4 regions of the Rossellomorea sp. ABR4_004 genome follow, and region 1 is predicted to be linked to each of the others. Evidence: predicted binding sites of a transcription regulator. Region 1 holds the regulator's gene; each other region holds the start of a gene.
What was found. Region 1 encodes LexA, which represses DNA repair genes until DNA is damaged. Its sites were predicted from a motif close to CGAACATATGTTCG; they were not measured.
Positions count from the first base shown of each region.

Region 2: the regulator LexA is predicted to act here: its motif matches at 2,090-2,103, upstream of ACXAF2_RS21670 (YhjD family protein).
Region 3: the regulator LexA is predicted to act here: its motif matches at 2,525-2,538, upstream of ACXAF2_RS03290 (Y-family DNA polymerase).
Region 4: the regulator LexA is predicted to act here: its motif matches at 2,690-2,703, upstream of parE (DNA topoisomerase IV subunit B).

Region 1 covers NZ_JBSWVM010000003.1:130,343-135,600, forward strand. The annotation lists gene tkt (transketolase) at 1-766, opposite strand, end outside; gene ACXAF2_RS17730 (DUF896 domain-containing protein) at 952-1,185, opposite strand; gene ACXAF2_RS17735 (YneB family resolvase-like protein) at 1,291-1,941, opposite strand; gene yneA (cell division suppressor protein YneA) at 1,953-2,279, opposite strand; gene lexA (transcriptional repressor LexA) at 2,438-3,058, shown strand; gene glnA (type I glutamate--ammonia ligase) at 3,176-4,510, opposite strand; gene ACXAF2_RS17755 (MerR family transcriptional regulator) at 4,548-4,964, opposite strand; gene ACXAF2_RS17760 (methionine gamma-lyase family protein) at 5,104-5,258, opposite strand, start outside.
Region 2 covers NZ_JBSWVM010000006.1:42,174-47,431, forward strand. The annotation lists gene ACXAF2_RS21665 (S9 family peptidase) at 1-1,926, opposite strand, end outside; gene ACXAF2_RS21670 (YhjD family protein) at 2,132-2,521, shown strand; gene ACXAF2_RS21675 (competence protein ComK) at 2,528-3,097, opposite strand; gene ACXAF2_RS21680 (IDEAL domain-containing protein) at 3,295-3,531, shown strand; gene ACXAF2_RS21685 (DUF421 domain-containing protein) at 3,669-4,334, shown strand; gene ACXAF2_RS21690 (hypothetical protein) at 4,396-4,716, opposite strand; gene ACXAF2_RS21695 (M48 family metallopeptidase) at 4,934-5,258, opposite strand, start outside.
Region 3 covers NZ_JBSWVM010000001.1:585,979-591,236, reverse strand. The annotation lists gene ACXAF2_RS03305 (GRP family sugar transporter) at 1-544, shown strand, start outside; gene ACXAF2_RS03300 (glucose-1-dehydrogenase) at 557-1,342, shown strand; gene ACXAF2_RS03295 (EthD family reductase) at 1,406-1,708, opposite strand; gene ACXAF2_RS03290 (Y-family DNA polymerase) at 2,605-3,867, shown strand; gene ACXAF2_RS03285 (YolD-like family protein) at 3,886-4,218, shown strand; gene ACXAF2_RS03280 (CDGSH iron-sulfur domain-containing protein) at 4,273-4,488, opposite strand; gene ACXAF2_RS03275 (iron-sulfur cluster biosynthesis family protein) at 4,622-4,954, shown strand; gene ACXAF2_RS03270 (aminoglycoside phosphotransferase family protein) at 5,051-5,258, opposite strand, start outside.
Region 4 covers NZ_JBSWVM010000001.1:128,806-134,063, reverse strand. The annotation lists gene parC (DNA topoisomerase IV subunit A) at 1-632, opposite strand, end outside; gene parE (DNA topoisomerase IV subunit B) at 636-2,606, opposite strand; gene ACXAF2_RS00785 (CoA-binding protein) at 2,904-3,311, opposite strand; gene ACXAF2_RS00780 (ABC transporter substrate-binding protein) at 3,502-4,401, opposite strand; gene ACXAF2_RS00775 (ABC transporter permease) at 4,425-5,081, opposite strand; gene ACXAF2_RS00770 (ABC transporter ATP-binding protein) at 5,078-5,258, opposite strand, start outside.

The DNA.
Region 1 (5,258 bases):
TATTGGGAGCTCCGTATCCGATGACCGTCTTAACTTCGATCATAGTTGGACGGGATGTATCACCTTGAGCCTCTTCGATTGCTTTTGAAATTTCATCAAGGTCATTTCCGTCTTCAACACGAATATATTGCCAACCATATGATTCAAATCGGCCTTTCACACTTTCAGAGAAAGATTTGTCTAACTCTCCATCAAGTGAAATATCATTTGAATCATAAAGAACTACTAGACGACCTAATTTCAAGTGACCTGCCAATGAAGCTGCTTCAGAGGCCACACCCTCCATTAAGTCTCCATCTCCACAAATAGAATATGTAAAATGATCTACCATATCGTATTGATTCTTATTGTATGTAGTCGCTAAATGCCTTTCAGCTAGTGCCATACCGACTGCCATACCGATTCCTTGCCCAAGTGGCCCAGTCGTGGCTTCTACTCCTGGAGTGTGTTTGTATTCCGGATGTCCCGGTGTTTTACTTCCCCATTGACGGAATTCCTTAAGGTCTTCCATTGAAACGTCATAACCTGATAAATGAAGCAGGCTATATAATAGCATGGATCCATGACCAGCAGATAAAACGAAGCGGTCCCGGTTAAACCACTCAGGATTTTTCGGATTATGATTCATGAACCTTGTCCATAGGGCATACGCCATCGGAGCTGCTCCCATAGGCATTCCAGGGTGTCCAGAACCTGCTTTTTCAATTGCATCGATAGATAATGTACGGATTGTATTAATTGCTAACTGATCTGTGTTATCAAACATATGTCAGACATCCTTCCTTTTAATGTACCTTATTAATATTAATCTTCTTTGCTAGTTTATACAACTATCTTGAATGATAACATGACTTTATGATCGTTGAAAATAAAAAACCTTATGATTTCATAAGGGATGAAGATGAAAAAAACTGCCAGGTCCATATAAAATGGACCTGGCAGTTCAATCATTTAGTTCATTTTCTTCTTAGTCTGTATATCCTGAATCTTCTTAGGGGTCACTTCATTACCTTCCGGATCAAATATTCTTGTATTTTCAATGGTCCCTTTCATCGATTGACGAAACGTTTCCAGGTATTCTTTTCTCAACTTGGACTGCTCTTTTGCTTCTTGTTCGGTTAGTCCGCTACTCTTGGACTTCTTGGCAAGTTCATTGATTCGATTCATTTTTGTTTTTGAAAGCATCTATAAAAACTCCTTTATTGCATAGTAGGCAAAATCTAATACACAACTAATAGTAAAGCTTAATACTATCGTCATGTTACTAGATTAAAGGAGATAAAACAAGAGTTACGCATTTTCCAATGAAGACATATATTCTTTGAAACGCCTATGTACGGTAGCTTTGGAGACATCATACCCAAACCCTCTTAAAGTGGCTGCGATTTCAGCAAATGTCAGTTCGTTCTTTCTTAACCGAACAATTTCCTCAACGGGTACTTCAATCCGCTCTCTTCCTTCTGCATTCCCTTTGTTTTTCAGATTTTTATGAGGTTGAAAACCATTTTCCACTGCCCTTTTCATCCCTCGTCTGATTTTTAAATTATGGAGTTTCCTTTGATACTCCTCAACCATACTTACGATATTAATCACCATAGAATCTGATTCAGATAAGTGAAGCTCCCCACTATGTGTTTGACTGATAATCTTGACTTCCTCTTTTAATAAACAATGAATAAGAGCAATTTTGGCATTCCCTCTGCCAATTCTTGTTTCGTCCTGTATGAGAACAACCTCAATCGAATCCTCTTTAATCAAATCAAGAAGTTCAAGAACACCAGGGCGATCCAACTCAAAACCGCTTGCTTGATCTTTTATGATAGCAACAACTTCGTATTGGTGTTCTTGTGCTAACTTCACTAATTCCTCTTCTTGACGTTCCAAGGATGTTTCCTGTGTGTCTTTCTTTGTACTGACTCTGCAGTAAATTACTGCCTTCATCTTCTATCCCTCTATTCTTCGTTCATTACCAATTCATAGTTTGAATGGGTGGATAATGTTGGATTTTCTATAGGTAACACAAGCGATTCACCGGGTTTGATTGAGAATGATGTGAGATTATTTTCCTCTCCGACCCAAGCGATAAATTCTTCCACCGTCATAGAATATTCTTCATTGTACTGTTTGGCAATAGTCCAAAGTGTGTCTCCATCCTGAACGGTGATGCTTTGATATGACGGCTGGTTTGCCATGACCACTAGCAAATAGGCTGCAGATAAAAGAGCTAAAATAAATAATATAATAATGTAAGAGAAACGATTCCAAATGTGTGTTAACATAAAAAATACCTCCATACGAATGTTTGTTCTGTTTTTTGTTATATTCATTGTAATACGAACATTCGTTTGGTGTCAACAGAAATTCGAACTTATGTTTGTATCGGCTGGAAAGACATGCTATAATGGGAACATAAGATCTATAATAGAGGTGCGTGAACATGACAAAATTGTCTAAAAGACAGCAGGACATACTAGAATATATTAAAATTGCAGTAAGAGAAAAAGGGTACCCACCTTCCGTACGGGAAATCGGGGAAGCCGTTGGTCTTGCTTCTAGTTCCACCGTACACGGACATCTGGCCAGGTTAGAGAGTAAAGGTCTTATTCGCAGAGATCCCACTAAACCAAGAGCCATCGAAATCTTAAATCTTGAAGAGGATACGATACCGCGTCAGCGGGTTGTTAATGTTCCTTTAATCGGTAAGGTTACAGCGGGTCAACCCATCACGGCTGTTGAAAATGTCGAGGAATTCTTTCCACTGCCTGAGCGTATGGCACCTTCAGATGAACAGGTCTTCATGCTGGAAATCATGGGTGACAGTATGATAGAGGCCGGAATCTTGGATGGGGATTTTGTTATCGTTCGTCAGCAACAAACAGCGAACAATGGGGATATCGTCGTAGCGATGACCGAGGAAGATGAAGCGACTGTAAAACGCTTCTTTAAAGAAAAGGATTATGTTCGATTACAACCAGAGAATTCAACCATGGCTCCGATTATTTTACGAAATGTATCTATTTTAGGAAAAGTTGTCGGAGTTTATCGTCAAGTACATTAATATGTAATAAGCCGCTATGTATACATAGCGGCTTATATTTTTGATGGCCTAAAAAAAGAAGTGGGGGCAGCATTTGTGCTACCCCCACTCCATTTGAATAAATACACGTATTAAGGATTAATACATTTGAATGTATTGCTCGCGCTCCCATGGGTGTACTTGTGTACGGAACATATCCCATTCGATTTCTTTCGCTTCCACGAAGTGTTCGAAGATGTGTTCTCCAAGGGATTTAACGATTACTTCATTTGTTTTAAGATTTTCTAATGCAGCGTGTAAAGTTGCTGGAAGATCTACGATTCCCGCTTCTTCACGCTCTTTTTTATCCATAACATAAATGTTGCGGTCGATTGGCTTAGGAGCTGGAAGGTTATTCTTGATTCCGTCCAATCCAGCAGCCAGTAATACAGCCATCGCCAGGTATGGGTTTGCGGCCGGGTCAACACTACGGACCTCAACACGCGTGCTTAATCCACGGGAAGCAGGGATGCGGATTAATGGGCTGCGGTTACGAGCAGACCATGCAACATAACAAGGTGCTTCATATCCAGGTACTAAACGCTTATATGAGTTTACAGTCGGGTTCGTGATCGCTGTAAAGTCAGTAGCATGTTTAATGATACCTGCAAGGAATTGACGAGCTGTATCGCTTAATTGCAGATCTCCCTTTTCATCAAAAAAAGAGTTTTCCCCATTTTTGAATAGGGACATGTTACAGTGCATACCTGACCCATTAACACCAAATAGAGGCTTAGGCATGAATGTTGCGTGTAATCCATGCTTACGAGCAATCGTCTTAACCACTAGTTTAAATGTTTGGATATCATCACATGCTCTTAATGCACTTGCATATTTAAAGTCGATCTCATGTTGACCAGGAGCAACTTCGTGGTGAGATGCTTCGATTTCAAAGCCCATTTCTTCTAATTCTAATGCGATATCCCGACGGCAGTTCTCCCCTAAATCTGTAGGAGCTAAATCGAAATAGCCACCGTTATCGTTCAATTCTAATGTCGGCTCACCATTTACGTCTAATTTAAAGAGGAAGAATTCTGGCTCAGGTCCAAGGTTGAAGTCAGTAAACCCTAGCTCTTCCATTTGACTTAAGATGCGTTTTAAATTGTTACGCGGATCTCCTTCGAATGGAGTGCCATCTGGATTGTAGATATCACAGATCAGTCTGGCTACTTTTCCTTTTTCAGCTGTCCATGGGAATACTAACCAAGTGTCTAAATCAGGGAATAGGTACATATCTGATTCTTCAATTCGAACAAATCCTTCAATTGAAGATCCGTCAAACATCATCTTGTTATCTAGTGCCTTCTCAAGCTGACTAAGAGGGATTTCTACGTTCTTAATCGTCCCCAGTATGTCAGTGAATTGCAGTCGGATGAACTTTACACCTTCTTCATTCGCTAATCTTAAAACATCTTCTCGAGTATACTTTGCCATTTACGTGTTTCCTCCTCAAGTTTATTAAAGGTTTTATTTAATGAAAAAAGCGAGACATGTCACCTTGACGCAAAGATGCTTTAGTAAATCGACCGGAATGCATCAATTCATTTCGAAGTAATTTACGCAGCTCGTCATCGGATAGATCCTGTCGTGCTTTTTCTTCCTTTTCATTACTTACGTCAGATACTACTTTACTTTCATTATGACTGGATACCGCATATATCTTCTTAATCCCAGCCATGTTGATCCCTTGATCTAACAGATCCTTTACTTCCAATAACTTATCAATGTCATTCAAGGAAAAGAGCCTGCGATTCCCCTCAGTACGTGCAGGGCTGATCAATTGGTGCTCTTCATAGTATCGAATCTGACGAGCTGTTAGGTCCGTGAGCTGCATGACAATACTAATGGGGAATAATGCCATCGTTCGACGAATTTCACTTCCGCTCATCCTGATTCCTCCTTTTGTTTTCCTTCTTAACCTTATTATATGTAATGTAAGGAGTTCTGTCAATCAAATGTTAGATTTTCTTACATATGAATTCAGAAGAAAAGGATAGTCAGATTTAGACTATCCAATTACTATTTTATTATCCTTTTGTCACAGTGATTAAACCTTTTTCAATCAAATTATCTACTGCCGAGCAGACGGCAATTTTCACATGGGCGTAAGTTAATCCCCCCTGAACATATGCCACATAAGGTGGTCTTATGGGACCGTCTGCAGATAATTCAATGCTGGAAC
Region 2 (5,258 bases), on a different contig from region 1:
TTCCCTCAAAGAAGGCTTTCCGGTCCTGGACAGATTGTGATTGGATTCCGGGAAACGTACAAATCTCACATCTTTCTTCTCACGTTTCAAGGCGATAAATAGTTGTTCCGCCTGCTCAATCGGACAACGGTAGTCCTTTTCGCTGTGAAGTATTAATAGGGGTGTGTTCATATTCTTCACATACGCAAGAGGTGAACGCTTCCAGAGGGTTTCAATGTCGCCAAGATCGCTTTGGATTTGCCATTCTGAGAAGTAGTAGCCGATATCACTCACTCCGTAAAAACTGATCCAATTGCTGATGGAGCGCTGGGTGGCTGCAGCTTTAAACTTGTCGCTATGACCGATGATCCAGTTGGTCATGAACCCTCCGTAGCTTCCACCGGTCACACCTAAGCGGGTTTCATCAATAAACGGAAATTCCTCAAGGGCATACTCGACTGCTGCCATGATATCTTCGTAATCCCCGCCGCCGTAATCGCCTCTTACGGCATCCACGAACTCTTGCCCGTAGCCATGGCTTCCTCTTGGATTCACATATAAAACAGCATATCCTTTACTTGCCAGCACTTGGAATTCGTGAAAGAACGTGTTCCCATACATGGTGTGGGGGCCTCCATGTATTTCGACGATAAGTGGATACTTCTTTCCTTCCTCAAAACCGACTGGCTTCATGATCCAACCCTGTACTGGCCAGTCTTTCGCACCAGTGTACATAAACGATTGGGGAGAAGATAATTCACGATTCCCCAGCAGGTCCCCGTTCAGGTTAGTCATTTTATTCAACTCACCACTAGGAACATGAAGAGTATATAATTCACCCGGTTCGGTCGGCTTGCTCATGGCAACGAGCATCACCTGTCGAGTTGAATCGAAGTCGTATCCATATACATGTTGTTCTTCCTGCAGCAGTGCAGGGTATATCGCCCCATCAATATGTGCGTAGTAAAGGACTGTGTTCCCTGCATCAGATGCCAGGAAATAGAAGCTTTCATTATCCTTTGACCATAGTATCCCCGTTTGTGATGAACCTTGGACACTGTCGCTATTAAGATAATCTCCTACGGGCAGATCCATGCCTTCTGTCAGGCAAATGGAATGTCCAGTTTCAATGTGGTGCAGCCACACCTTATTATGTGTCGCATTCTCGAATTCACGTCCGTGCCCTATGTAGGCAAGATGCTTTCCGTCAGGAGACCAAGCCGCTCCTCCGTAGTAACCCGATTCTTCATTGACCTTTTTGTATTCATTCATTTCAAGGTTAGAAATACACAAATCAGACTGGAATGAGAAATCCTTGTCTCCTGTTCGGTCCACTGAAAATGCAATATGCTTTCCATCTGGCGACCAGGAGTGAAGAGTGTAATCATGGATATCGTCCGTGACTCTTCTCATTTTTTTCGATGCCACCTCCACCACTACTATTTGCGAATAGCATTGGTCATCGAATCCTCGGTCATCACTTTTATATTTCATGCCAGTCGCAACGTATGGCTTTAATTTCTCTTCTTCGCCTTCTTTGTTTTCAAACGTCTCCCCTTTTTCAAGTCGGAGAGTGACTGAAATTTTCTCACCGCATGGAGACCAGACTGGATTTGAAACGCCTTTTTGGTAATTTGTCAGTTGTTCTGCTTCCCCTCCATCCCGGTGGATGAGGTATAGTTGATTCACACCGGAGCGATTGGATACAAAGGCGATCTTTCTACCATCAGGTGACCATATGGGAGTTGAAATCTTTTGTTCTCCGAAAGTCCATTGATGAGTGGTCTTATCCTGCAGACGGATGCTATGTAAGGTTGAGAAATACTCATTTTTTTCTTCACACATGAAGGTTTTGACATAAACGGCTTCATCTCCACTGGGGGACAATCTTGGATCTGATACGGCCTTTAACTCATAGAGATCCTGGATTTCAATCCCTTTATTCATGTTCAGGCACCTTCCTTTCTTCTATTCTCTTTATTGTTTCGACGTCAGAAATACTTTTTCCTTTATGGATAAAAATCCGATCTGCCCTTCATAATAGAAACAAATTCAAATTCTACAACTTTCGCTATTGAAAGTAAATCGAATTCCACGTAAAATGAAAATACGAACATTTGTTCTATATTAAAGTGAAAAGGAGTCTTTTCATATGACAAGGATCCCGGAGAACGACAGAAACATATTAGAACAGGCCATATATTTACCGATGGTGCTGACGATTTTGAATCGTGATCTGCAAATCGTAGACAGCAGCCCGTTTAAATTAAAACGGCCGTATTTAGAAATGATTGAGGAGACGATGAAGGTCATCCAAGGAGAACTTGCTCATGTCAAAAAGTACATGAGGACCAATAAGATGAAGGTTGAGCGAATTCAATCAGACGATGCCTTTACGATGTATATGTTTCTGTATAAGGGTTATGAGGAGCACCATAATTACTTTAATCCGCGCCTTCGAAACCGTGTGGAGGATTTAATGAGACATTATTTGTATCGTCGATTCCTGGAAACGAAAACTGATACAACAAAAGAAGCGTGATTCATCTCACGCATCGTTTTTTTTGATATTTCGATTAAGGTAAAACGTTTTGATAGTACTCATTTCGGTTTGAACCTTCGTATTATATTTACTTTCCATTTCTGCGACACGCTGTGTATAGGCGATACGCAAGTCCGAAGTACGAAGCATTTGATTTTCAAAGGAACTGTAAGAAATGGGAACCATACAGGACTCATTGTTTTGAAGAAAGACCCGTGTTGATCCATTTGTCGATCGTTCATACCCGCGAACATGTGAATGGGAAATCCAGGCGCATTCTTGCTTGACAGGAGAAGATGTTGGAAATAGATAAATGGACATTTGAGGATTCACCATGATGGGAGCTTTGTAGATGATACCCGTAAGTCTTTTGGTGCCTTCTTTTCTTCCTTCATAGGAGGAACCAAAGAATTCACAACTCTTCTTTAAAATATCGAACGGTTTGAATGGGGAGATTAGCACGTCATCTACCTCTATGATTTTGGTAAATGTCCTGGCACCGTACTCAATTGGCTGCAGGATCATCGTATGGGGATTCACTTCATATTCTTCTATAATTCGAGATTTTTCTCTCATTTCATCGCCTCCATTTACATTTTTCACCAAAATAATACCATAAATTTCGAGGGTTGTCTCGCATATTTTTAAAAATTCTGAAATTAATCACACGCTACTTCGCTAAGGATAAAAAATTATCAGAATATTTAATTTTTTGGTTGAATTTTTACTACTTACCCCATATACTAATAAAAAGAATTCAGGGGTGACCGTATATGGAAAACAAAAAGTCCTATACCGAAATGATGAAAGCTTCTGCCATGACCCGTAAGAAAGCCGCTGAGAGAAGTGTGATGGAGATCTATATCGACATGGTGCTGCATGAAAGCATTCTGATGACGCGCAAGACAAAACTCCTAACAGACATTGACGCCGCCCTGGATAAGAAAAATAAACCTCTGTTCATGAAATTATCAAAAGAATTAAACGAACTGAACCTAAGTTACGGATGATAAATAATAGCTGACTCTATACATGAGTCAGCTATTCCTTTTTTAATGGACGGGCCATTGGACCCTCCATTTCATGCATGACTTCAATTTAAATAGTACATCCTAAAGCTAACCTAAACACTTTTGGAGCGAATATGATGATCCTGCTAATAAAAGTACTTGTCCTCTACTTAATTACCATTGCCGCAATGCGACTGATGGGAAAATCCACAATTGTACAGATGACTCCCTATGATCTAGTGGCAATTATTATCGTTGGGACCATTGCCTCTGAACCACTGATCTCCACGGAATTCTGGCCAACCATCGCGGCTCTCGTCATTTTAGTAGGGCTTCATGTACTGTTCTCATTCATGACCCTAAGTCAATGGGGGAATCGCTTCTTCTTGGGTGAACCCACCTTACTGATTAAAAATGGGGAGATATTAGAGGATAATCTGGAGAAATCCAAGATCTCGCTGATCCAATTAACCTCCATTCTACGCTCTCAAGGTTACCCCAAAATTTCAGATGTGGACTACGCCATGCTCGAGCCGATCGGTGAAGTGAGCGTCATTCCAAAGGTGGAAAACACCCCTGTTACCGTCCAGCATCTCGACCTTAAAATTGATGACGAGGGATTGCCGATTTCAGTGATTGTGGATGGTAAAATCCAAACGCGGAACCTGAAGCTTCTTGGCAAATCGACAGAGTGGCTGGAAACACAACTAACAAACTCAGGACTGCATCATAAAGATGTAATTTTCGCCTATATGACAGAGAAAGCGAAGAACTTGATTATTAATAAAAGAGAAAAAGCCTAGTCTTTTAAGAGACTTGGCTTTTTTCTGTATGGTCGCATGTTGTAATCAATTCTAGGAACATCTAATGTAGTAAATTCCCATAAATTTTAATCGTAAAGTATAATGCCACGGCGGTATAAACGAAAGCTGTCCAGAAAGAGATCGAATGATAAAACCTTTTCTTTTTTTCTTTGATCAAATGCTGCCCCTTTTTGTAAAAATAGCCGTCTCCATTTACATAGATGATGATCAGGGTAACTAATATCCCTATAATCAAAGACCACTCCATCATCGGGCGACCAGTTTCAAGATAACTCAAAAAAGGTAGGCCGATTAACGCTAAAACGGTAAATGAAAAACGAATAAACAATAACCAAACTTTATGATTTTTGATATTCTCCATCCCCCTGCCTTTTTTAATAAACAGAAAATACAATTATGTAATTCCTTATTTTACCACACCCGCAAGGATTGCACACTAAAATTTGGAATAAAGAAAACAAAAGTGAAAAATAGACAAAAAAACGACTCGCTTCCATTCACAAGTCGTTCTTCCTGTCATTCACTTTCTCTCAATCTGTATAAGGTGTACCAATACTTATCTCGTAAGTTTTATTCCTTTACTCTGTATCTTTCTCCTTTTCATACTCCTCAAGCATCGTCAGTCGTTCAAGCATCGTCGGATGACCGTAACGGAAAATCTTCACAAGTAAAGGCGGATTGACTTGAGATAATCCCACCTTCGATAACTTTTGGAAGGATGAGATGGCGGCTTCTTTGTCGCCCGTCATTTCTATTGCGTATCGGTCAGCCCTCGTTTCCTGGTAGCGGGAGATCCAGTTGCTAAGGGGACTGATAGTGAACAGAAGCATGGAGGTGATCATTAAGAACAGAGGTAATGAGCTCAAGCTCGACACGCTCGATACCTTCATATCCTCCTTATGA
Region 3 (5,258 bases), on a different contig from region 1:
CGTTTTAGTGTTTAAGGAATGGAAAACGACAGAAACGATCCTCCTCGGTAGCGGAGCCGTTTTCGCTCTGATTATCGGTGTGGTGTTAACATCATTCACACAAAAATCCGACGGAGACAAAGGGGCTCAACTGAAAAAGGGTCTACTCACTTTACTGTTATCCAGTTGCGGATACATAGCCTATGTCGTCATTTTAAGATGGTTTGATATTGACGGATGGGAAGCGATTTTGCCTCAGGCGATTGGAATGTTTATCGGGGCGGTTGTCATTACGTTCAGGCATAAGCCCTTTACAAAATATACGGTACGAAATATCTTGACCGGTCTGATGTGGGCATCGGGGAATCTGGGCTTGCTGCTCGCTCTTCCACGCATCGGGGTGGCAACGAGCTTTTCCCTATCTCAAACAGGGATTGTTATTTCTACCCTTGGAGGTTTGTTTTTCTTAGGTGAAAAGAAATCCAGGAAGCAGATTCTTCTCGTCATTGCAGGATGTATTCTTATCATTATCGGCGGTGTTCTATTAGGCTTTACGAAGGATTAAGGAGGAATGGCTATGTATTCGGATTTAACAGGTAAGGTTGTCGTTATAACAGGAGCAGCTACTGGAATAGGAAAGGCGATTGCGAAACGATTTGCCAGTGAAGGCTGTAAAGTGGTCATTAATTATTTCAAAGAAGAAGAAAATCCTGAAGAACTAGTAAGGGAAATCGAAGAAGCAGGGGGAACAGCCTCCATTATTCAAGGGGATGTGTCAAAAGAAGCAGACGTTCAGAGCTTTGTCCATTTTGCGCACGAGACGTATGGCCGCCTCGACATATATGTCAATAACGCCGGGATTGAAAATGAAGTCCCTTCTGAAAACCTTCCCATTGAAGATTGGCAAAGAGTCATCAACACCAATCTGACCGGTACATTTCTCGGGTGCCGCGAAGCAGCGAAATACATGCTTGATCATAAAGTCAAGGGCTCGATCATCAACGTTTCGTCTGTACATGAAATCATTCCCTGGCCTCACTTTGCTCATTATGCGGCCAGTAAGGGCGGGGTGAAATTATTAATGGAAAGTCTTGCATTAGAATTCGCACCCGATGGAATCCGGGTAAACAACATTGCTCCCGGAGCCATTGATACTCCCATCAATGCCGAAAAATTTTCCGATCCCGAAAAGAAAAAAGGTGTGGAAAAGCTCATTCCAATGGGCTATATCGGGGAACCGGAGCAAATTGCATCCTGTGCAGCCTTTTTGGCTTCAGAGCAGGCAAGTTATGTTACAGGGACCACCCTCATCGCTGATGGGGGCATGACGAAATATCCAGGATTCCAAGCCGGGAGAGGCTGATGGAAAAAGGCCAAAATCAAAATGTGATTTTGGCCTTTTCTGTTTTTCACAGAATAAGTATTCTTAATCGACTATGGTGATAATCGGTGGCTTTTCTAAGTACTTCATGAAGTTCGGAACGTCGTCTTCAACCGCTTTCCATTCTTCTGAAGCAAACGCTTCTTTCATATCCGTTTTGTTTTCAAACTCGATTTCCGTTATTAGGTAGAGTGACAAATCCGTATTCTGATTGGATACCACCCTTTGTACGTTCGCATTTTTTACATGGGGGACCTTTCCTGCAATCGGCATATGGGTGTTAAAGTAATACTCCTCGAATCCCTCTTGATCCTTGGGCTTTTCATACATCACAATCACTTTCGCCATGTTACTCCTCCTCGTCCTGACAATTTGTATTCATTTGAATTTTAGCAATTATAGGAAAATATGACTATGCATTTCGTATCAAAAATCTCGACAGTATTTGACTTTGGCTATCTTTGAAATGGTTGTCGGGCCTGACCAAGCCGCCTTCGCTTTTCTTTTGTCCAGCTCCAGGGCTTAGAGGCTCGAGGTCATAAGTCAAACCTGCCAAAAAGGCAAAAACCCGCCTTTTCAGCAGGTTCGCCTTATGCTTGTCGCCTCTGGGCAAAGCCCTTCCGCTTTTCTTGATGTCCAGCTCCAGGGGCTTGGGGCTCGAGGTCATAAGCCAAGTGACCCAAAAAGGCAAAGAGCGCCTTTCCGGGTCACTCGTCTTATGCTTGTCGCCCCAGGGCGAGCCCCTTCCGCTTTTCTTGTTGTCCAGCTCCGGCGGCTAGTCCCTCGAGGTCACAACTGAAAAATCCCATAAGGCAAAAAGCGCCTTTTGGGATTTTTCAGTTGTGCTTGTCGGGCCTGATCAAGCCGCCTCCGCTTTTCTATTGTCCAGCTCCAGGGGCTTGGGGCTCGAGGTCATAAGCCAAGTGACCCAAAAAGGCAAAGAGCGCCTTTCCGGGTCACTCGTCTTATGCTTGTCGCCCCAGGGCGAGCCCCTTCCGCTTTTCTTGTTGTCCAGCTCCGGCGGCTAGTCCCTCGAGGTCACAACTGAAAAATCCCATAAGGAAAAGCGCCTTTTGGGATTTTTCAGTTGTGCTTGTCGGGCCTGACCAAGCCGCCTCCGCTTTTCTTGTTATTCTCTCTATTTCCATTAATTTTTGTTGAAAGGGAACGTATATTCGGTTAGAATCATAACTATACTATATAAGAACGTTTGTTCTATTTTGGGTAAAATGGAGGACGAATATATGACTGTCGATTACAGTGTGCTGCCACACCATAAGATTCTGTGCATCGATATGAAGAGCTTTTATGCTAGCTGTTCGGCTGTCATGCTGGGTCTCGATCCCCTTGAATGCCATTTGGCCGTAGTAGGGGACAGGGACCGCCAAGGAAGCATTGTGTTAGCGGCATCACCCAGGCTGAAGAAGGACTTTGGGATCAAAACGGGCTCACGGATGTTTGAAATCCCAAAGGACCCGCGCATCCGTCTTGTAGAGCCCAAAATGGCTACGTACGTCAGGATCTCAACCGAGTTGACGCGATTGTTCCATCGCTACGTACCGAAAGATGCCATTCATACGTATAGCGTGGACGAAAGTTTTATCAAGATTGATGGAGCGACGAATCTCTGGGGGGATGCCACGACCATTGCCCGCAAAATCAAGGATGATATGGAAAGGGAGTTTCAGCTGCCGTGCGCCATAGGGATCGGTCCCAATATGCTGTTATCTAAGCTTTGCCTGGATCTCGAAGCAAAGAAAGAGGGGATCGCCGAATGGACCTATGAAGACGTTCCGGAAAAGCTGTGGCCGTTATCGCCTTTACGTGAAATGTGGGGGATTGGCGGACGCTTGGAAAAAACGCTCAATCGCATGGGTATTTTCTCTGTCGGGCAATTGGCGCAGTATGACCTGGAGAAGCTCGAGGCCAAGTTCGGCGTTATGGGAAATCAGCTTTATTACCACGCATGGGGAGTTGATTTATCTGAAATAGGAGCTCCGATCATGGATGGTCAAATCAGCTTTGGCAAGGGGCAGATCCTGCTGCGCGATTATAAGGAGAAAGAGGAAATCAAACGTGTCATTTTAGAAATGTGTGAAGAAGTCGCCAGACGCGCCCGTACCCATCGCAAGGCGGGGAGAACAATAAGTTTTGGCGTCGGTTACAGTCACGAAGAATTTGGTGGAGGGTTTCACCGGTCGCGGACCATCGAGGAGCCGACCAATATCACCATGGATTTATATCGTGTATGCCTGGAGTTGTTTGAAGAGAATTACAACGGGAGAACTGTACGGAAAATCAACATCGCTCTTTCAAATATTGTAGATGATGGGGCCTTGCAGATTTCTTTGTTCGAGCCGAATCGATGGGAGAAGCGGGAGCTGGGGTATGTAGTGGACCGCATCCGAAATAAATATGGATCAGCAGCCCTTCTCCGGGCCGTATCCTATACAGAAGCAGGAACAGCAAGGCATCGTGCCCGCCTGGTGGGTGGACATAAATCGTAAATATAGGAGGTGAGAGAATTGATCCGCGACCGAGGAAGAATCAAATGGACATCTATGATGTTGCCGGAGCACGTGAAATTACTGAGGGATTGGGCAAAGGAAGATACGCACGAGAAGAGGATCGAACTTGACGAGCAGGAACTGGACAGGATGAATGAAGTCGTCGCAGAGGCGATGGAATTTGGTAAATTGGTGTCGATTACTCACTATGTAAAGCACCGTCATCAATTATCGATTGGAACCGTTCATCATGTCGACTCACTGGAAGGGAAGCTGCACGTCGTAGACAGGTTTGAAGACGTACACTATATTCCACTTGCTAGCATTGTCGACATTCGCTTTTTCGATTGACAGCTCAATGAAAAGAGAGACTTCATCCTGGTGAAGTCTCTCTTTTCATTCCATTTACTCTTCGTCCAATACTTTTTCTGCGCGCACACATGATTCGAATTTTCCTTTATGAGACGCGTCACAAAACGGCATGTTTGTAGATAAACCACAACGGCAAAGAGTAAACACTTGTTTCGTTGGAAATACATTTCCGTCAGCATCAATCAGTTCAACGTCGCCACTTACACGAAAAGAACCATTATCGTTCACTTTAATTTGAGCTTTTGCCATGAAAAACCACCCTTTCTAGAAAATACAAAAGAATCCCCCTTATCGATAGTAAAGTGAAAACAGGAAAAATGCAATATTCTAAAGGAAACAAATGAAATGTGATAGGATAAGGGATAGAGGAGGTCGTCGTCGGATGAAAATTGAACTAACCAACGAAGCAACCAAAAAGATTCAAGATAAAATCGGAACCCAGAATGGTCACCTTAAATTGAAATACGATACAGAAGGCTGCGGCTGTGTTGTCAGCGGTATTCCTACCTTATGGTTTGTCCATCACCCTGTTGAAGGTGAAGATATAAAGATAGAAACGAACAGCTATCCGATTCTGGTAGAAAAATCAAAAAGGGTATTCCTAGACGAAGAGTTAAAAATTGATTTTTCTTCACAAAGCAATACGTTTCAGCTAAAGAGTCCTGGCCAGATCATAAATGGGAGAATGAACTTTTTGATGTTTCCGGGAGAATGAAAATAAAAGCCTCAGATCTGAGAACATCGAAGATCCGAGGCTTTTTATAATATAAAACAATTTATGATAAAGCAGCGGTAATTGGTTCTATAGATACTAATCTAGTTCATTCACCAATTCCTCAAACAGGAGGGCCACTGAAACACCAGTCTTCCACCCGTCCATCCCGTCCTCTATCGACCAGTATGCAGATAAAACCGAATGACAGAACCCGTAAAGAATCAACCGTTCATAAGAGAGGGAAAGTAGAGAGGTCATTGTTTGAATTCTGTATCGAAGTAGTTCTATGGGAGCATCCCATTTC
Region 4 (5,258 bases), on a different contig from region 1:
AAGACCGTCATTAAATCTTCCACCGTGCTTTGTGGCTTTTCCATGCGCATAATTGTCGCATCAATGACTTCATCAAGGTGATGAGGTGGAATGTCAGTTGCATATCCTGCAGAGATACCAGTAGAACCGTTAACTAAGAGGTTCGGAAAACGTGAAGGCAAAACAGTCGGTTCACTGGATGTATCATCAAAATTTGGTACAAAGTCCACGGTTTTTTTATCGATATCACGCAAGAGCTCCATGGAGATAGCAGAAAGTCGAGCCTCTGTATAACGCATGGCAGCAGGCGGATCTCCGTCGATGCTTCCGTTATTTCCGTGCATCTCGACTAAATATTTACGCACTTTCCACGTTTGACTCATACGCACCATGGCATCATACACAGATGTATCACCATGTGGATGGTAGTTACCAATAACATTACCAACGGTTTTTGCTGATTTTCGGAACCCTTTTTCCTGGGTGTTACCATCCACGTACATAGCGTAAAGGATACGTCTTTGTACAGGCTTTAACCCGTCGCGTGCATCAGGTAATGCACGCTCTTGGATGATGTATTTACTATAACGTCCAAATCGGTCGCCAAGTACCTCCTCTAGAGGTAAGTCTTGATATCTTTCTACAGTTGTCATGTATTAACCCTCCTCTGCGACCGTAATGTTTTCATTTTCAAGAATACTTCCATCTTCTTCTAACCCGAAGGCTACATTGCTTTCAATCCATTTACGGCGCGGCTCTACTTTATCTCCCATAAGGGTCGTCACGCGACGCTCAGCCCGGGCAGCATCATCAATGCGGACACGGATCAGTGCACGTGTTTCAGGATCCATCGTTGTCTCCCATAGCTGATCGGCGTTCATTTCTCCAAGACCTTTATAGCGCTGGATCATATAGCCTTTACCAACTTTAGAAATGGCTCCTTGAAGCTCTTCATCCGTCCATGCGTATTCAAGCTTTTGTTTCTTTCCTGTACCTTTACTTACTTTGTAGAGAGGAGGAAGTGCAATATATACTTTCCCTGCTTCTAATAATGGTTTCATGTAGCGATAGAAGAAGGTCAGCAATAGAACCTGGATATGGGCTCCATCTGTATCGGCATCGGTCATGATGACAATTTTGTCATAATTGATGTCGCCGACGTTGAATTCCGGACCGACTCCACCACCTATCGCATGTATGATTGTATTGATTTCTTCGTTTTTGAAGATATCCTGAAGCTTTGCTTTTTCAGTATTGATGACTTTCCCCCGAAGTGGAAGAATCGCTTGGAATTTACGGTCACGACCTTGTTTCGCTGAACCTCCCGCAGAATCACCCTCCACAAGATAGAGCTCGTTACGGGCTGGATTTCTCGATTGAGCAGGCGTTAATTTACCAGATAGAACGGTTTCAGATCGCTTTCGTTTCTTTCCGTTACGCGCATCTTCCCTTGCCTTACGTGCTGCTTCCCGTGCTTGGGCGGCTTTAATGGATTTTTTAATAAGAAGGGAACTTGTATCGGGATTTTCTTCTAAGAAATATAAAAGGTGCTCCGAAACAACTGCATCCACGGCTGAACGTGCTTCACTCGTTCCAAGCTTTCCTTTCGTCTGCCCCTCAAATTGAAGGAGATGTTCCGGTATACGCACAGACACGATACTGGCCAGGCCTTCACGAATGTCGGTCCCTTCAAGATTTTTGTCCCGATCTTTTAAAATCCCAACTTTTCGGGCGTACTCATTAAAGACACGGGTCATGGCTGTCTTTGCTCCGGCTTCATGTGTACCTCCGTCTTTTGTACGAACATTGTTCACGAATGACAGAATGTTTTCTGAGAACCCGTCATTAAATTGAAAGGCGAACTCCACTTCGATGGTATGATTTTCCCCTTCAAAGAAAGCTACGTTATGAAGAACATCTTTTTCTTCGTTCAAGTATTGAACAAAGGCCTGGATCCCGCTCTCAAAGTGAAAGACTTCCTTCTGATCATGACGCTCATCAATGATTTCGATTTTTAACCCTTTAAGAAGGAATGCAGATTCCCTTAAACGCTCACATAGTGTTTCATAATTATAGGAGGTATTACTGAAAATCTCTGGATCAGGTTTGAAATGGATACACGTTCCTGATTTCTTTGTTTTTCCGATTTTCTCAAGAGTGGTTTCCGGTTTTCCACCTTTTGTGAAACGCTGTTCATACTTCGTTCCATCTCTTTCAATCGTCACAACAAGCCATTCCGATAGGGCGTTTACGACTGAGGCACCTACACCATGCAATCCGCCACTCGTCTTGTACCCGCCTTGTCCGAATTTCCCTCCTGCGTGCAGCACAGTCAAGATGACTTCAGGAGTGGGCTTGCCAAGTTTATGCATTCCAGTAGGCATCCCGCGTCCTTTATCCTGAACTGAGATGCTATTATCCTTATGTATCGTTACAATAATCTCATTTCCGAAGCCTGCTAATGCTTCATCCACCGAATTATCGACAATTTCGTATACTAAATGATGCAATCCTCTTGAATCTGTAGAGCCTATATACATTCCAGGTCTCTTACGTACGGCTTCTAAACCTTCTAAAACTTGAATGGCATCATCATTGTAATCCATGGTCTTATTCTGGTTGGCCACGAACATTCCCCTTTCAAAACTTCTCTAACCGTAAATAGTGCTTGTACGGTAGTATTGGTTATGTATATGTTAACTATAACATAAGAACGTTTGTTCGTTTACCTGTTTTGATCATTTCTGAGGTAAACCACTATGCTATATTGTAGCGTTTTATTTGATTTTCGCAAATGTAATTTCCTTGAACAGCTTTTATATCGGACTGTTTTCTTAAGTTGGGACCGGTTTTTTTAGTGCTGAAAGAAGAAAAGTCCACCCGAAAAAAAACAAGCGGTAAGAGCCGCTTGTTACGAGTGAGAGTTATTTGGTTAAAGCATGTTCAACCTTTATACAGCGATCCATAATGACTGTATACCCACGTTCTTTCAAAAAGCGATAAGCCTCTTCATTCATTACACCTTGTTGCGCCCAAAACACGTTAGAATCGATTTCATCAAATTCTATCGCGATCTGTGGTAGAAATTCTGAGCGTCGAAATACATTGACAATGTCAATCGGTCCTTCAATCTCCTTCAGAGAAGATACGGCTTTAACGCCCAATGCGGCATCAATGGTTGGATTCACAGGGATAATCTCATAGCCTTGATCCTGCATCGCTTTTGAGACCATATAAGATGTTCGTGAAGGATTGTCACTTAATCCGATCACAGCAATGCGTTTTGATTGTTTAAGAATGTTTCCGATTTCTTGTCGGGATGGGTTTTCCATAGATGTTTACAACTCCTTCGTGGTTCCTTATACATTCACTCTTGACTGTTCCTTAAGTCCTATTCTTCTTTTATACCATATTTCCCTTTAATTTTTCGAAATTTTATAAAAATATCTAAACAGAATGAAGTGTCAGATGGACAAAGGACGTGTTGATTTTCCTCTATCCATTCTGACACTTCTTAACATTTTACTCTTCAATTAATCCCTTGGATAGGAGAAATTCACGCGCTACATCTTTAGGATCTTGTTTATCCATATCCACCTTGGCATTCATCTCACTCATCTCTTCCTCAGAAATTTGTCCAGCTAATTCATTCAGGACTTCTTCTACTTCAGGATGATCTTCCAGAACTTCCTGACGGATGATAGGAGCGGCATCATATGGTGGGAAAAATCCTTTGTCATCCGTAGTTGTTTTCAGATTGTATCGTTGTATTCTTCCATCGGTTGTAAAGGCCGGAATAATATCTACATCTCCGTTCTTCACCGCTTCATACATAATGTTCGGGTCAAAGCTTTCTTTCTCTTTGAATTCGTAACCGTATGCTTCTGCAAATGCATCGTACCCATCACCTTCACGTTCATAGAATTGATGCGGTGCACCAAAACTTAAATCTTTCGATAGGGGAACAAGGTCAGAGAAGGTTTTGGCATCAAAGTCCTGATCTTGTGTATAAGCAAGGGTATACGTGTTTTCGAATCCCAGTGGCTTTAACCATGTCACATTGAACTTTTCTTCGTATCCTTTACGTACTTGAGATAGAATTTCTTCAGCTGTAGCCCCTTCCTTCGCCTGCTCTTTTAACACCGCTTCAAGTCCGGTTCCTGTGTACTCGATATATACGTCGATGTCGCCTTTTTCAAGAGCGGGTGTCAAAATCGATACTTCCCCGAGTCCTTCTTCCACTTTAACATCCAGGTCTGTTTTCTCTTTAAGAAGTTCAGCCATCATTTGCGTTAAAATAAACTGTTCAGTCCACATCTTGCCTGAAACCGTAATGGTATCTTTGCCCCCTCCATTTCCGCAACCTGCGATCACGAAGGATAGGGCTATTAATAAAATAAATGGTTTTAATTTCTTTTTCATTCTTACTCTCCTTTGAATATGCTTTATTTTCGTGCTTTTAATCCTTTAGGTGTTGTCATTCTTTCGAGTAGTTTTAATAAAAAATCAAAAGAAAGTGCAAGTAAGGCAGCAGGAATGGCCCCTGCAAGTACTAAAGAATTATTCCAGGTGGATAGTCCCCGGTAAATGAGATCACCCAGTCCCCCCGCTCCTACAAAGGTTGCAAGCGTCGCGACTCCCACCGTTAAGACAGTGGCGGTTCTGATACCCGCCATAATGAACGGCAGGGCGAGAGGAAGCTCCACTTTAAACAGTAGCTGTGAATTTGTCATACCCATCCCTCTGCCGGCTTCTATGACTCCCTCATCAACACCGATGATCCCTGTGTACGTGTTCCTGAGAATCGGTAAGAGTGCATATACGGTCAGGGCAATAATCGCTGTGATACTGCCTGTACCTAATAGGGGAATGAGAAAACCAAAAAGTGCTAAGCTGGGGATGGTTTGGAAAATGGCTGTTATTCCGATGTAGAATTCAGCTGTTTGCTTTTTTCGAGATATGTATATACCCAGCGGCAAAGAGATGGCAATGGCTATGAAAATGGATACGAATGATAAATACAGGTGCTCAAATAACCCGTTTAAGATGGCATCCGAGCGATTTGAAATGGTGTTGATAAAAAGTAGCGAGAATGTATTCATACCGAACGTGCCTCCTTTTTCCCTTCCGAGGCTACTGCACGAAGAATCCCGCTGGCCGTGACGCTTCCTGTCTTTTGGCCGTCTTTCGTCACCATGAGATATGGTTTGCCAGTCTCAAGTAGTACTCTTGCAGCTTCCTGGACCGTAGCGTCATAAGGTATCAACGTATATTCCGAT